DNA from 2 places in the Carnimonas bestiolae genome. Region 2 is predicted to be linked to the other one. Evidence: predicted binding sites of a transcription regulator. Region 2 holds the regulator's gene; the other holds the start of a gene.
The links. Region 2 encodes sigma-54, which starts transcription at its own class of promoters, with help from an activator protein. Its sites were predicted from a motif close to TGGCACNNNNNTTGCTNT; they were not measured.
Positions count from the first base shown of each region.

Region 1 (7,791 bases), on a different contig from region 2:
CATCGAGCGCTTCGGCGTCACGGCAGATGTGCATCCCAATGCCACCGCCGCCGGCGGTCGATTTCAGCATCACCGGATAGCCAATCCGCTCGGCTTCTTGGCGCGCCATGTCGATGTCGGTCAGCAGTTCGCTACCCGGTACCAGCGGTACATTCGCCTTGCTCGCCAGTTCGCGAGCGCGGTGTTTATAGCCAAAGGCGCGCACTTGCTCGGCGGTGGGGCCGAGAAACACCATGCCGGCCTGCTCACAGGCGGCGATAAAATCGGGGTTTTCCGACAAGAAGCCATAGCCGGGGTGAATCGCTTCAGCACCGGTTTCGCGCGCAATCGCGATCAGCTTATCGATATCAAGATAGGTAGCGGCAACGTCACCGTCGCCCAGCGACACGGCGTGATTGGCTTCATGTACATAGGGGGCGTCGCGATCGGCCTCGGCGTATACCACCACGGACTCGATCCCTAACGCGTGAAGGGTGCGAAGAATGCGGGCCACAATGGCCCCTCGGTTGGCGATCAAAACCTTGCTGAACATCGCTGAACCTTTGCTATAGGGGCGGGTCGTCCCGCCATTGTCGTAGTAGCGACAGGTCGTCCTGTAGCGATAGCTGGCACGTGGTGATTAATCGAAGATCAGCACGCCAAGCGGGGTGGGCGCAAAACCGCTGCAGGGGTTATTGAGCTGCGGGCAGTTGGAGATCAGCACCACTACATCCATGGCCGCTTTCATCTCTACATATTTGCCGGGTCCTGAGATGCCGTCGGCAAATTCAAGCTGCCCTTCCGGCGTAACAGGTACATTCATGAAGAAGTTAATGTTGTGCGCGATATCGCGTTTGGTCAGGCCAAACTCGGGATGCTGCGAAATGGCCAGCATCCAGTTGTCGCGGCACGAGTGCATATGGCGGCGCTCAAGGTCGTAGCGCACGGTATTGCTCTCGCTGGCGCAGGCACCGCCAAGGGTATCGTGGCGGCCGCAAGTATCCGCGGTAATCTCGAGCATGGGGCGGCCGCGATCCGACATTAATGCCGTGCCAACACCAAGATAAAGGTTGCCCTGCTCTCGAATGGTGTCCATGGCGCTGTAGTGCTCGGAGGTATCCTGCGCGTTGAAGAACAGCGTGTCGGCCGCTTCGTTGCCTTCGATATCGACAATACGCAGCGTCTGGCCTTGCTTCACCAGCCCGATATAGGACTCGCCTGCGTCAACGGTGGCATGGGTAACGGCGTTTTCTGCGCTGAGCGTGCTTTCGAGTAACGTCATGCTGAAGCCTCCGCGAAAGGAATGTGGGAGAGATAATCGCCAGCGCCAAAGCCCAGCGAGTAGAGCCGGTTGTTCTGGAAGCCGCGGCGATTTTCAGCGCAGAGCTGATAGCACGGGTCGTCGGTGGTTACCGGCGCTGCTTCGGCAAAGCGGATGCTAACGCCGCGATGCGGATACTGTTCGGCAGGGTCCAGCGGATGCGGGCAGCTATGCAGCGCGATCAGGGTGTCCATCTCGAAGCGCAGCGTTACGCGCGCACCCTTGGCGCAATGCCCTTCAACGTAGGAAATGCCCCCCTGCTCATCCACCGCCACCTTGCTGAATAGATTCAGCGGCGCCGGCAGATCGCGCTCGTTCAGGCCGTACTTGGCAATTTCCGTGATGAAGCTGTCGAAGCCAGCCTGAGTACGCTCGTTGAGCGCCTGCTGGAAGGTCAGCGGCTGCCAGCCCTTGCGCACCATCATCGGGCGAGTGAGCGAACCGCTGATGCTGTCATGCCAGCCAAGGTCGTCTTCGACAATAGACGCGAAGATGCGCCCCATATCGGAATAAAGGCAGTTGCCGCGCGTTAGCCCCACGGTGTGCTGACATTTAAGCGAATCCGGCAGATTGAGCCGCTCGTGTAAATTCTCCGGATTGAACATCACCAACCCTACGTTGGTGTTGGCCTGCTCAGCGGTAAATTCGATAAGCGTGCCTTTGCGTACCCTAAGCGACCAGTGCTGGCCGCCGGGCAAAAAGGTCGAGTAAGCAAATGATTGACTCACGCGAAACGTCCTCCTGACATCGATGAATTAAGCGCCTCACGGGTGCGGCGCAGGTGTTCGCCATCCCCCGTTTTATCCAGCGCAATATCGTAGGTAATGGTGGCGCCATAAGCGTCGGGGGCCTGCGGATCGTGGCGTTTCTTGTCGAACACCCACAGCCGCGTGCCTAAATCAAAGGCTTCCTGAACGTCGTGGGTCACCATGAAGATGGTCACCCCCGCTTCCTGCCATAGCCGCGTAATCAAGGCGTGCATGTCTTTTCGAATACCGGGATCGAGTGCCCCGAACGGCTCATCCAGCAGCAGGATTCTAGGCTTGGCGATCAGCGCCTGAGCGATCGCAAGGCGCTGCTGCATGCCGCCCGACAGCTCGTGCGGATACTTGTTGAGCGCCGCCCCCAGCCCCACTTCCTCAAGCGCAGCGGTAGCCGCCTCACGCAGCGCCCGACGCCGTTTGCCAAAGGCTTTGCCGAGCAGTTTGCTGGCCGCCAGATCACCGTGAAACATCACGTTGCCGAGCACCGTCAGGTGGGAGAAGACCGAGTATTTCTGGAACACAATGCCGCGGTCCGGCCCCGGCTCATTGGGGATCGACCGGCCATCCAGCTTTAGCGTGCCGCCCGAAATCGATTCGATGCCCAGCAGCAGTTTGAGGAAGGTGCTTTTACCGCAGCCCGATGGGCCGACCAGGGTGACAAACTCGCCTTCTTCCACTTCGAAGGCGACGTTATCCAGCACCAGATTGTCGCCGTAGCGTTTGTTCAGGCGTTGCGCCGCAAGAATAGCCATCACGACTTCCCTCCCGAGGCGCTGTACCAGGGGAACAGCAGCCGCGACGCCAACACCAGCAGCCTGTCCATCAGGAAGGCCAGCAGCGTAATCCAGCCGACATACGGCAGAATGATTTCCATCGCTAGATAGCGCTGGTACAGGAAGATGCGATAGCCCAGCCCGCTCTGCGCGGCGATCGCTTCAGCGGCAATCAGAAACAGCCAGGCACTGCCCAGCGCCAGCCTGACGCTCTGAATCAGGCGTGGCAGCAGCTGCGGCAACAGCACCCGCACGATAATCTGCCAAGAGTTGCCGCCCAGCGTTTGCGCCTTGATAAGCTGCTCGTGCGGCATACGCTCGGCGTGCGCTTGAAGGTCACGGATAATGAACGGGCACACCCCAATCACGATCAGCATCACCTTCGAGAGCTCGTCGGTGCCCAGCGCGATAAACAAAATCGGTAGTATCGCCAGCGGCGGTATCAGCGATACCACCGTGATTAATGGTGACAACAGTCCGCCCGCCAGCGGAATGGCACCGCACAGCATACCCACCGCCAGACCAATCAGGGCGCTGAGGCCCACCCCGTATATCAACCGAGACAGGCTGGCGGCGGTATCCGTCCACAGCGTAATGTCACCGGTGCGCACGTTTTCATGGGTCGCCAGCCGCTCGAAGCTGGTGCTCATGGTGGCCACCGACGGAAACAGCCGATCATGCGGATTTTCTGCCAGCCGCGCGTTCGATACGCCCAGATAGATAAAGATCACGATCAGAATCGGCACCGCGCCCAGTAGCCACGCGGTGGCGCGATGCGGTTTTATATTGATGAGTTTCTTCACACATTGCTCCAGTGTTTGGAACGGTCGGCGCACGCGCCAACCGTCGCGTTATTGGCTGGATTCGAGATATTGCTCGGTAAAGGAAGGATCAAACCGCAACTGGACGTTATCGGGATCACCAAAGGTGCCCTGCGGGGTTTGAATGCCGATGGTGTCGGCAGAGAGAGCGGCTTCGCCTAGCAAGCCGTGATCGAAGCTGAACTGCGCAATGCTCTGCATGGTCTTGAGCAGTTGCTTGCTGTGGTACAGGGTTAGCGCGTCCTTGGGCGTGGTGTACAGATGAGTATTATCAAGCTGGTGCTGGAAGCCCGACAGATCAGTACCGGCATCGGCGGCCATCGCTGATAGCGCGTCCTTGTCGTGTTTGGCGATCTTGCCCATCACTTCGTACCAGGCACCGACCAGTGCGCGCCCGAAGTCGGGGTTCTGCTTGAGGGTGTCGGTGTTCACCACCATCAGATCGAGAATTTCCCCGGGAATCTGCTTCGAGGTGAACACCACATTGGCGTCCTTCATCTCGGCGACGGTGCTCAGCTGCGGATTCCAGGTCACCAGCGCATCCGAGCTATTGCCCGAGAACAGCCCGGTAATGTTGGCGTCAGAGGTATTTTCGGTCGAGATGTCGCGCTCGGTCATGCCGTTGAGCGAAAGCGCACGCGCCAGCAGATACTCCGAGACACTGAACTGCACCAGATTGACCTTGCGCCCTTTGATGTCCGACAGCCGCTTGGCGTTACGCAGCACGATGCCGTCGTTGCCGTTGGAGTAGTCACCCACAATCAGCGCCGTCGAATCCACACCGCTGGAGGCAGGCAGCGTTAGCGCATCCATGTTGGTCATCGCACAGCCGTCTACCCCACCCGAGGTGTACTGATTGACCGATTGGATGTAGTCGTTGACCTGCTTGGCGTGGATCGTAATGCCGTATTTATGCGCCCACCTCTCAAGAATGCCGTGCGATTCAGCGTAACCCCACGGCATCCAGCCCGCATAAATGGACCAGCACACGTTGAAATTCTTTTTAGCGGAAGGTGTGGCCGCCTGGGCCGAACAGCAGAAGGCCAGCGCGACAGTGGATAGTACGATAGCGGCTAAACGGGCAGGGCTCATGATGAAGTCCTCAGGGGTAATGGGTGCCGAACAGGAGAGCACCGATGCAAGCGCACCAAGTCTCCCGGGCTTTTCCCCCGCCGTGTAACCTTCGTTTATCGCGCCATCCTTGCCTGGCAGGATAGGTAGATAAAGGATCAGGTCGACAGCTCTCGGACCAGTCATCCCCGCACCACCACCGCTTGGTGAGTACGCAAGGACCGGAACCCTAGCCGTCCATTTGCAAATTGTCAGGCGTCATGCATTCGATGCTTCAACCTGCCAGAACCAAGCAACCCCCGCGCCAGTTTTGGTTTTACGCGCTATATCAGCAGCTTATTTTATTCTTACAACGAAAGGTAAGACGTAAAACCAGCCCGCACCGGTACGGGATGCACTCATAGGTCGCAAGAGGACACGCGTCGGCACATTGAAGGTGCATGGGAAGCGCAACGAGGTGCGAGGTGCGAGGTGCGAGGTGCGAGGTGCGAGGTGCGAGGTGCGAGGTGCGAGGTGCGAGGTGCAAGGTGCGAGGTGCAAGGTGCAAGGTGCAAGGTGCAAAGTGCGAGGTGCGAGGTGCGAGGTGCGAGGTGCGAGGTGCGAGGTGCGAGGTGCGAGGTGCGAGGTGCGAGGTGCGAGGTGCAATGATCGAACCAGCTTCGCCTCTGTCAAAATGTCGCTGAATAATCACTCGCTTATCGCAACAGCAAGGGCGTAAAGTGGCGCCAGGCATTTCCCTACGCGAGAGACCACGCTTATGAAAATTACCTTTTTCAGCGCCCACCGTTACGATCAGCACTCTTTTGATCACGCCGCCGCTAGTCTTCCCTCCGATAGCTCTCGCGAATTCGTCTACCAGGAAGCCGCGCTCGATATAGACACCGTTGCCCTTGCCCACGACAGCGACGCGGTATGCGTGTTTGTCAACGATACCCTCGATCGACACGTGCTCGAACAGCTGCACGGCTACGGTGTAAAGGCGGTGCTGCTACGCTGCGCCGGCTTCAACAACGTCGATCTGGACACTGCCCACCAGCTCGGCATGTTCGTGGCCCGAGTGCCGGCCTACTCGCCGCCCGCCGTCGCCGAACATGCGCTAGCGCTGACCATGACCCTCAACCGCCATATTCATCGCGCCTACACCCGCGCACGCGACGGCAACTTCGCGCTGGATGGCCTGCTCGGACGCAATCTACACGGCAAAACGGTCGGCATTGTTGGCACCGGCCGCATCGGAGTGGCCACTGCGCGTATCTTCAAAGGGCTCGGCTGCAACGTGATTGGCAGCGATCCCTTCCCCAGCGATGAGTTTCGCGACATCGGCAAGCTGGTCGAATTACCCCAGCTGCTCGAAGCCTCCGACGTGATCAGCCTGCACTGCCCGCTGCTCGAATCGACCCATCATCTGATCAACAGCGACACGCTTCCACAGATGAAGAAAGGCGTGCTGCTGATTAACACCTCACGCGGCGGCCTGATCGACACTCAGGCGGTTATCGGCGCACTTAAAAGCGGGCAGCTCGGCGGCCTCGCCATCGATGTCTACGAAAACGAAGAACCGCTGTTCTTCAAAAACCGCGAAGAAACCTTTATCGACGACGATCAGTTCGTGCGCCTGATGAGCTTCCCGAACGTGCTCATCACCGGCCATCAAGGCTTCTTTACCGAAGAAGCCCTGCATGAAATCGCCCACACCACGCTTGGCAACCTCGAAGACTTCGTGGCTGGGCGAGAGTGCGAGAATCGGGTGTAGAGCGCCAATAACCGCAGATGATGGCCATGTTGATGAACGATCAAACCGATATGGCCATCATTTAAATACCAAGCGATACGAGCCAGCGTCGCGCTACAAATGACGTTCACGAACACGCAATGGCAATGCGTAGCGGCGCTGCCAAGCGGCGCTGCTAGCCGCCTTCCGGCGATACGAACACCACCCCTGCCGCCGGCCCCTGCTCACCCTAAGCGCCACAGCCTTCGCGTGCCTTCTCAGCCATTCATTTCCACGCTTAACGTCGTGATAACACTGACGGTGGCACACTGCTTGCTTGCTCATATCATTACTATTCGCCATCAGGTTCGACCATGAATCTAACCGCCCTCGACTTCGTGCTGGCCTCCAAAAAGAGTGAAATCGCTGACCTTCAGCAGCTTCTGCAGATGGGTAAATTGGTGGGTGCAATTAGCCAACTGATACACCTGCTACAGCAAGAACGCGGTACCGCTAATATCTACCTGTGCTGTCAGGAAGACGGCTGGTGCGACCTACTGCGCGAGAAGATCCAGTACGCTCAGCACGCCGAGCAAACCATCAACCAGCAGCTCGAAACGCTGGATCTCACCAGCGCCGGCCTGCCCAATTCATCGCGGTTATTCAGCCGCATCGCCGCCGTTCTGCATCGCCTGACGACAATGCCGTCGCTACGTCAGCACATCCAGACGCTGGAAGTGAGCCGTTCACATGCGATGAACCACTATTGTGAGGTTATTCGCACCCAGCTGGCGCTGATCTTCGAAATCGTCGATACCTCGGGCGATCCCTCGATTTCCCAAGCGTTGCTCGCATTATTTAGCTTCATGCAAGGCAAGGAACTAGCAGGGCAGGAACGGGCTCTGGTAGCGGCGGGCTTCGCTGCTCAACGCTTCGACGCCAGCGATCGCCAGCACATCATCGAGTTGATAGAGGCACAAGAGCGCTGCTTCCAAACCTTCAGCGAATTTGCCGACGAGCGCAGCCTTGCGCTGTGGCAGCGCTATCTCACCCAAACAGGCGGCGAGTTTGAGCGCCTGCGGCGTATCGCTTGTACGGGTACGAGCGCTTCCAACGAGCCGTCGATCACCGCGGTCCGCTGGTTCGAGCTGACGACGTCACGCATCGATAATATGAAGACGCTCGAAGATGCATTGGAAACGGTGTTGATGGAATGCTGCCGCCAGCGCATTGACAGTGCGGAAGCCTCCCTCGAACAGCAGGAGCAGGAAATTGATCAAATGCTTCCGCACGACAGCGACTACGCGGCGCTTGTATCGCCCAAACTGAGCCGCTCAGTGCTCGAACTGGT
Region 1 is NZ_JBPCZK010000002.1:152,618-160,408, forward strand. It holds gene uca (urea carboxylase) at 1-532, opposite strand, end outside; gene R84865_RS04080 (urea amidolyase associated protein UAAP2) at 620-1,261, opposite strand; gene R84865_RS04085 (urea amidolyase associated protein UAAP1) at 1,258-2,028, opposite strand; gene R84865_RS04090 (ABC transporter ATP-binding protein) at 2,025-2,816, opposite strand; gene R84865_RS04095 (ABC transporter permease) at 2,816-3,640, opposite strand; gene R84865_RS04100 (putative urea ABC transporter substrate-binding protein) at 3,689-4,750, opposite strand; guanidine-I (ykkC/yxkD leader) riboswitch at 4,810-4,973, opposite strand; gene R84865_RS04105 (2-hydroxyacid dehydrogenase) at 5,487-6,482, shown strand; gene R84865_RS04110 (nitrate- and nitrite sensing domain-containing protein) at 6,815-7,791, shown strand, end outside.
Region 1: the regulator sigma-54 is predicted to act here: its motif matches at 5,019-5,036, upstream of R84865_RS04100 (putative urea ABC transporter substrate-binding protein).

Region 2 (7,791 bases):
GCGCGGCACGCCAATCAAGGAGCGCAGCAGAATGAACGCGGAGCGCCCAATCGCAGCCAACACATCCAGCGTTCTACGCCCGACCGATCCTAACCATGCGATCATTGCTGGCCTCCTGTGCCGAGAAGCTCGTCGGCAAGTGGCGGCGCGGGATAGTGAAATGGCACAGGGCCATCCGGCTCGCCGTGAATGAACTGGCGAACGCGCTGATCGGTGGAGGCGTTTAGCTCGGCAGGCGAGCCTTCCGCCATCACGCTACCATCGGAAAGCAGGAAAACGTGATCGGCAATCGACAGCGTTTCGCTGATATCGTGCGACACCAGTACCGAGGTAGTTTCGAACGCGCTGTTCAAATCCTTGATCAGCTTGACCAACACGCCTTTCGACACCGGATCCTGGCCAACGAAGGGTTCGTCGTACATGATCAGTTCGGGATCGAGAGCGATGGCGCGTGCCAGCGCCACACGGCGCGTCATGCCGCCCGACAGCTCTGCTGGCATTAAGGCGCGTGCACCGCGTAGCCCCACTGCTTCGAGCTTGACCAGTACCTGGTCACGGATCATCGACTCGGGAAGATCGGTGTGCACACGCAGCGGAAAGGCAACGTTTTCATAAACCGAAAGATCCGAGAATAGCGCACCGCTTTGGAACAGCATGCCCATGCGTCGACGCAGCGCAAAAAGCGCGCGTCGTGACAGCCGCTGCACGTCGTTCCCATCGACGTTGATACGACCTGCATCCGGCGCGAGCTGGCCGCTGATCAGCTTCAAAAGCGTTGTCTTACCCGTACCACTCGGCCCCATGATCGCAGAGATTTTGCCACGCGGGATACGCAGCGAAACGTCGCGAAAGATCGCACGCTCACCACGATGAAAGCTGAGATTGGATACTTCGATTAAATCAGAGTGCGTCATGCCACTCCCGTGAAAAGCCTGACGTTAGCGCCCCGAAACCGGCAGTGCGCCCGTCACTGACAAAGAAACCCCTTGTTCGACAGCCCCATAAGGCAAAAAGTTGCCCGCGGCGAATACATACCGTCAGTGGGATCGTGCATGGCTTAATGCAAGCTTCACGCCGCGAAAACTGCTGTCGCAAGAGAATGGGTCTATCGCCCTACAATTGCCGAACACTGTACATTAACATCGTGTTCATCTCTACTAATGCAACTGTCGGGCGATAGATTCGCTTGATGCCCAGGGCAACTCGAGAGAGAATCCCGCGCCATGAATACTGACCTTGATTTCGACTTTACACGCAGTGCAGAACGCACCCTGACGCTTGAGCGAGACGCCATCAACGCGCTCATTCCACGTCTTGACGGCCAGTTTATTCTTGCGTGCCAGCTTATTTTGCAGTGCGAGGGACGCGTTGTCGTGACCGGAATGGGGAAATCCGGCCACATTGCGCGCAAGATCGCGTCTACCTTCGCAAGTACCGGCACGCCAGCCTTCTTCCTGCACCCAGCCGAAGCCAGCCATGGCGATCTGGGCATGCTGACCGAGCGTGACGTAGTGGTGGCGCTATCGCACTCTGGGGAAACTGCTGAAGTCACGCGTTTGCTGGCGCTGTTCAAGCGCAAGGGCGTTAAGCTGATCGCGCTGACGGGGGCTCGCAACTCGACCTTGGCAAACCACGCAGATGCGCTGCTTGATGTTGCTGTCGAGCAAGAAGCCTGTCCTCTCAACCTTGCCCCTACTTCCTCCACTACGGTGGCGCTGGTGCTCGGCGATGCGCTGGCCATTGCGCTGCTGGAAGCACGCGGCTTCAGCAAGGAAGATTTTGCGCTGTTCCACCCCGGCGGCAGCCTGGGACGCTACCTGCTGCTCACGGTGAACGACGTGATGCGCAAGGATGCAGAGATTCCCCGAGTATCGCCCAGCGAGTCGGTGAGGGTCACGCTGTTCGAAATTACTACCAAAGGGCTGGGTTTCGCCTGTGTTACCGATGATGACAATCGCTTGATCGGGGTATACACCGACGGCGATTTGCGCCGTACGCTGGACCGTAATCTCGATATTGATACCACGCCGATCGGCGAGGTAATGAGCGCACAGCCGATCAGCGTGCCTCCCCGCATGCTGGCGGCCGAGGCGCTGCGCATCATGGAGCAGCGCCGCATTACCGCGCTAACCGTTGTTGACGAACGACAGCGACTGCTGGGCGCCCTCAAGATTGAGGATCTATTGAAGCGCAGCGTCGTATAGCGATGCGCCCTGCCGCTTTCGAGTAATCACGACGCGGCGCACACCCTCTGCTATCAGGAACCAATATGCCAAGCACCGTCCCCTCTCTTGCCACCCGCGCGGCTGCCATCAAACTGCTGGCGCTCGATGTAGATGGCGTACTTACCGACGGTACGCTTATCTATAGCGCTGATGGCGGCGAGAGCAAATGCTTCACTACTCAGGATGGGCTGGGCATCAAACTGCTGCTTGAGCACGGTATCGAGGTGGCAATTATTACCGGACGTCGCTCCGCGATGGTTGAGCGACGCGCCGAAGAGCTTGGCATTCAGCGGTTGATACAAGGGCGCGACGACAAGCTGACCGCGCTGCGTGAAGTCTGCCAGGCCAGCGGTATCGAACTGGCGGCCTGCGCCTATTGCGGCGACGACTTGCCCGATTTGGGAGCCATCAGCGCCGCAGGGCTTGGCGTTAGTGTTCCCAACGCACCTGCCTATGTGCGCGATCGCGCCGATTATGTGACCGAGCGCCCGGGCGGCCAGGGCGCGGTGCGAGAGCTGAGCGAACTATTGCTCACCGCACAAGGCCACTGGGGAGGTATTGTGGAAGGATTTCTCGCCACCGCGACCACCACTCGCTAAGCGATATGCCCTATACTTGGCATCCATGAACGGCACCCACAATGAACCTTGGCGTGCCAGCCATATCAAAACCGGCAACGCACTCTATCGTATGAACCGAGGAATGAGCGACCTATGGCGTGGTTAAAGCAAAACGCATACCGAATCGGGATCGTGCTGCTGCTGTTGATAGCAGGCGCCTTTCTTGCGCTGATCGACCAACGCTCTAACCTTGTCTCTCAGCACTCGCCGATTCCAGAGGGTGATCACGGCACGCCTGATCAGTACCTTGAGCAGGTCGTCTATACTCGCTACGACGATCAGGGGCGGCCCTATCAGACCCTTGAGTCACCCAAAATCAGCAACTTCTCACAGGCCGACGAAAGCATTGCTGAAACGCCCAAACTCGCCATGCTCGATAGTAATAACCGCCACTGGCATGCTACCGGAGACACCGGTATCGTCCGGCAGGGCAACGATCACGTGGTGCTGAAAGGCAATGCTCAGGTGACCGAGCCCGAGCAGCAGTGGAGATTGACGACTGATACGCTCAATTACAACCGCGAGCAGGGGCGTATCTGGAGCGATAGCGAATCGAACTTCTTCCAGGGTGAGCAGAAAACCCGTGGCAATCGCTTCCAGGCCTGGACAGATACCAGCCGCGCTCTGCTGGAAGGCAATATCAGCAGCACCTTCATGCCGCAACATTAATCGGCACTAATTTCAGGCATTAGGGAGCGCGTTTATCGCCACGTCCAACCATTGCGGCGTTTGCTTTACCGCCCCACTGCCAGCAGCACATCGACCTTTTTACGTGACTTATCGCAAGGATTTTCGGCCATGACCCTGACAAGGCGTATCGCTCCCGTCCTCACCGCCGGTGCTCTGCTCGGCAGCGTGATCTGTGCACCGCAGGCGCTCGCTCAGGCCAGTACCTCTAGCCAGCCAATCAATGTGTCGGCCAGTACCCTGAGCGTTGACGACCGCGCAGGCACTGCTACCTATACCGGCGCGGTGCATGTGACCCAGGGCAACCTGACCCTCGATTCCCAGCGACTCGACCTTTATCGCGATAACAAGACCGGTGAAGCCTCGCGCGCCAAGGCGACCGGCAGCAGCGGTAAGCGCGCCTTTATAAAGCAGGATGCGACCCAAACTGATCCAGAGATGCACGGCTGGGCCTCGACCATCACCTATCTGATTCCCCAGCGCAAAATGGTGATGCAGGGCAATGCTGAGCTGCACCGCGGCAACGACACCTTCCACGGTGCTTACGTGGAGTACTACATCGACTCACGTAAGGTAAACGCCAATGGCGGCGGTAACGCCAAGGGCGACGCTCAGCAAAGCACATCCGGAGGGCGCGTCAACATGACCATCACTCCGAAAAAAAACCAGCAGTAATGCGCTAGAGCATTGCGGAGTCTCTGATTGATGAAAACATTGCACGCCACCCACTTGGTGAAAAGCTTCAAAAAACGCCGCGTGGTTCAGGACATCAGTGTCAGTATCGACCAAGGACAGGTAGTCGGACTGCTGGGCCCTAATGGTGCCGGCAAGACCACTTCCTTCTACATGATCGTGGGGCTGATTCAGGCGGACGCAGGCAAGGTTGGCATCGACGATGTCGATTTGAGCAACGCCCCCATGCACGTGCGCTCGCGGGCAGGGATTGGCTATCTGCCGCAGGAAGCCTCGATCTTCCGCAAACTGACGGTGGCCGATAACATTTTGGCGATTCTTGAAACACGCAAGGATCTTGACCGCCAGCAGCAGCGCCAGCGCCTCGATCAGCTGCTCTCCGAGTTCAGCATCGAGCACATCCGCGACAACAAGGGCATGAGCCTATCGGGCGGCGAGCGGCGCCGCGTCGAGATTGCGCGCGCGCTGGCTACCGAACCCTCGTTCGTCCTGCTTGATGAGCCTTTCGCTGGGGTCGACCCCATTTCGGTAAACGAAATCAAAGGCATTGTTCGCCAGCTGCGCGATCGTAACATCGGCGTATTGATCACCGACCACAACGTGCGCGAAACTCTCGATATCTGCGACAACGCCTACATTGTCGGCGAGGGCCGGATTATCGCCGAGGGTGATGCACACAGCATTTTGGCCAACCAGCACGTTCGCGATATCTATCTAGGCCAGGACTTCCGCCTCTAAGGCGTGCTCTGCAAATCAACGGTGCGCCTCGGCTTCGATGTCCGATCGGGCGCACCGCGCTAGCAACATCCTGATACTACCCCCCTCACTGCGTTACCTTTCTTGCGACATGGCACGCGGATTGCTAATCATTTACTACCAGCTATTGCGCAACGCGCCCCACTAAAGGTAGCGTTATCAATACCGGTAGCGCTGTACCTTCTGCAGCGCACGGCATTGCTGAACGAACAACGCTGGTTCTCCCGATGATGAAATCCTCCCTCCAACTGCGCACCGGCGCACATCTAACGATGACGCCGCAGCTGCAGCAGGCTATTCAGCTATTGCAGCTTTCCACGCTGGAACTCCGTCAGGAGATTCAAACGGCGTTGGAGAGCAACCCGATGCTGGACATTGAGGAAGAGTTCGGTGATGAGCCCAGCGAGCCTGAGGCAACCGACGACGATAGCTGGAGCGATGCTATTCCTGAAGAGCTGACGCTCGACAATGAGTGGAGCGACACCTTTCAGGACGCCAGTCTCGGCGATTTTTCGTCGATGTCGCGCGGCGCTGAAACCGCCGACTTCGAGCGTGACAGCAGCAGCGAGAGTCTGGTCGATCACCTTGCGTGGCAGCTATCGCTGCTCGATTTTTCCCCGCTTGAGCAGCAAATCGCCGAAGTGTATCTGGATGGGCTCGATGAAAACGGCTATCTGCGCATCGACCCTAACGACGTCAGTGACGTGGTATCGCTTGACGAGCATCAGCGCGCCCTGCCTGAACAGGTACTGGCACGCCTTCAGCAGCTTGACCCCGCCGGGGTATTTGCGCGCAATCTGCAGGAATGTCTGCTGCTACAGCTCGATCTGTTGCCGCCGCAAACGCCGTTGCTGGCACAAGCACGCCGATTGGTGCGCCAGTTTCTGGACGCGCTGGCGGCCTGTGATACCAAGTTGTTGCAACGTCGGCTGAATCTCAGCGCGCCGGAGCTCGATCAGGTGATTGCGATGGTGCGTGCGCTAACGCCCCATCCGGGCCATCAGTACGCGAGTGCGCAGTCTTCCTATGTGATCCCCGACCTGACCCTGCGTTATCACCATCAGCGCGGCTGGCAGGTCGAACTGAATCCTGAAGCACTGCCGCGCGTACGTATTCAGCCCGACTACGCCAGCCTGATAAAAAGGGCCGACAAAAGCGCCGACAACACCTTCCTGAAGCAGCATCTACAGGAAGCGCGCTGGCTGCTGAAGAGTCTCTCGAGCCGCAACCGAACCTTGCTTACCGTGGGCTGCGAAATCATGCAGCGTCAGCGCGACTTCATCGCACGCGGCGAGGAAGGTATGCGTCCACTGGTGCTAGCTGACATCGCGGAAGCGGTGGAAATGCACGAATCGACCATTTCGCGCGTGACTACCAATAAATATATTCACACTCCGCGCGGCGTGTTCGAACTGAAGTACTTCTTCTCTAGCCAGGTGGGCAAGGAAGGCGATAGTCACGCCAGTACCGCTATCCGTGCACGTATCAAAAAGCTGATCAGCGAAGAACCCGCTCGTCGCCCGCTCTCCGATGCGAAACTGGTCACAGCGCTGGCCGATCAGGGCATGGTCGTCGCCCGCCGCACCATCGCTAAATACCGCGAAGCCATGGGCATCCCTCCTTCCAGTGAGCGCAAGCGCCTGGGCTAACCTAGCCTTGGCCGTGCCAAGGGCTGCTGGCGGCACCCCCGCGGCCAGCGCTACTCAGGCCGCAAGCCCCGCGCTCTCATCGCTCTCTGCATAACGTTGATTTCCCCTCAGTTATCTATTTGGTTCGTCAATCAAAAAGGCTACACTCGAAGTGTCATCATTCTGACTCAAGGAGGCATGCCATGCCGCTGAACATTACCGGACACCACATCGAACTGACCGATTCGTTGCGTGACTATGTGAATCAGAAACTGACACGGCTAACGCGCCACTACGACAACATTACTCAGGTACAGGTAACGCTGTCGGTAGAGAAGGAGCGCAAGCAGGCCGCCAGCACGCTAAAGATCGCCGGCGCAGAGCTGCACGGTAATGCCGAGAGCGACGATATGTATGCCGCCATCGATGCGCTGGCCGACAAGCTCGACCGCCAGTTGCTCAAACATAAAGAGAAGACGCAGGCGCGCGCCAAAGGTACCGGCACCGCTGGCGTTTAAACGCACCCGACAAAGGCCCGCTGCACGCTAGAACAACCATAGCGGCGGCAGCGGGTTTCCACACAGTGATAGCGCCGCCCGCCCCACCTTTACGGCGAGTGGCGCTTTCCAGCATCATTTACCATGCTCATCTGCGTAGCCAATGACGCATGGAATAAAATATTCCTAAGAATTCCCCATAATCGTCATTTTACTGATGTATTCAGATGGCATGATGGGCGCTGCCCGTCGCACCAACGTGTTATCACACCGCCGTGTGCGGTACGGGCGACAGCCTTAAGCCTCGATACAAGGATATCCTTGGAATGATGCAACTAGTGATCATCAGCGGCCGTTCAGGGTCGGGTAAGTCAATTGCCCTGCAGGCGCTGGAGGATCTCGGTTTTTATGCCATCGACAACTTACCGGCCATGCTGCTGGGGGCGTTGATCGAAGAACTCGAAACGCAAACACCGGCACGCCACAAGGTGGCGGTCAGCATCGATGCCCGCAATATCGCTAACGCACTGGTCCGCCTGCCGGAACTGATAGAACTGCTGAAGCCCCGCGATATCGATATTCAGGTGGTGTACATCACCGCCGACTCCGACCAGTTGCTCGAGCGCTATTCCGCCACTCGACGCCGCCATCCGCTTACCCGTGACAGCGAGATGACGCTCGATGA
Region 2 is NZ_JBPCZK010000001.1:646,072-653,862, forward strand. It holds gene mlaE (lipid asymmetry maintenance ABC transporter permease subunit MlaE) at 1-105, opposite strand, end outside; gene R84865_RS03035 (ATP-binding cassette domain-containing protein) at 102-914, opposite strand; gene R84865_RS03040 (KpsF/GutQ family sugar-phosphate isomerase) at 1,224-2,204, shown strand; gene R84865_RS03045 (KdsC family phosphatase) at 2,270-2,824, shown strand; gene lptC (LPS export ABC transporter periplasmic protein LptC) at 2,939-3,514, shown strand; gene lptA (lipopolysaccharide transport periplasmic protein LptA) at 3,644-4,207, shown strand; gene lptB (LPS export ABC transporter ATP-binding protein) at 4,238-4,963, shown strand; gene R84865_RS03065 (RNA polymerase factor sigma-54) at 5,209-6,630, shown strand; gene hpf (ribosome hibernation-promoting factor, HPF/YfiA family) at 6,813-7,127, shown strand; gene rapZ (RNase adapter RapZ) at 7,436-7,791, shown strand, end outside.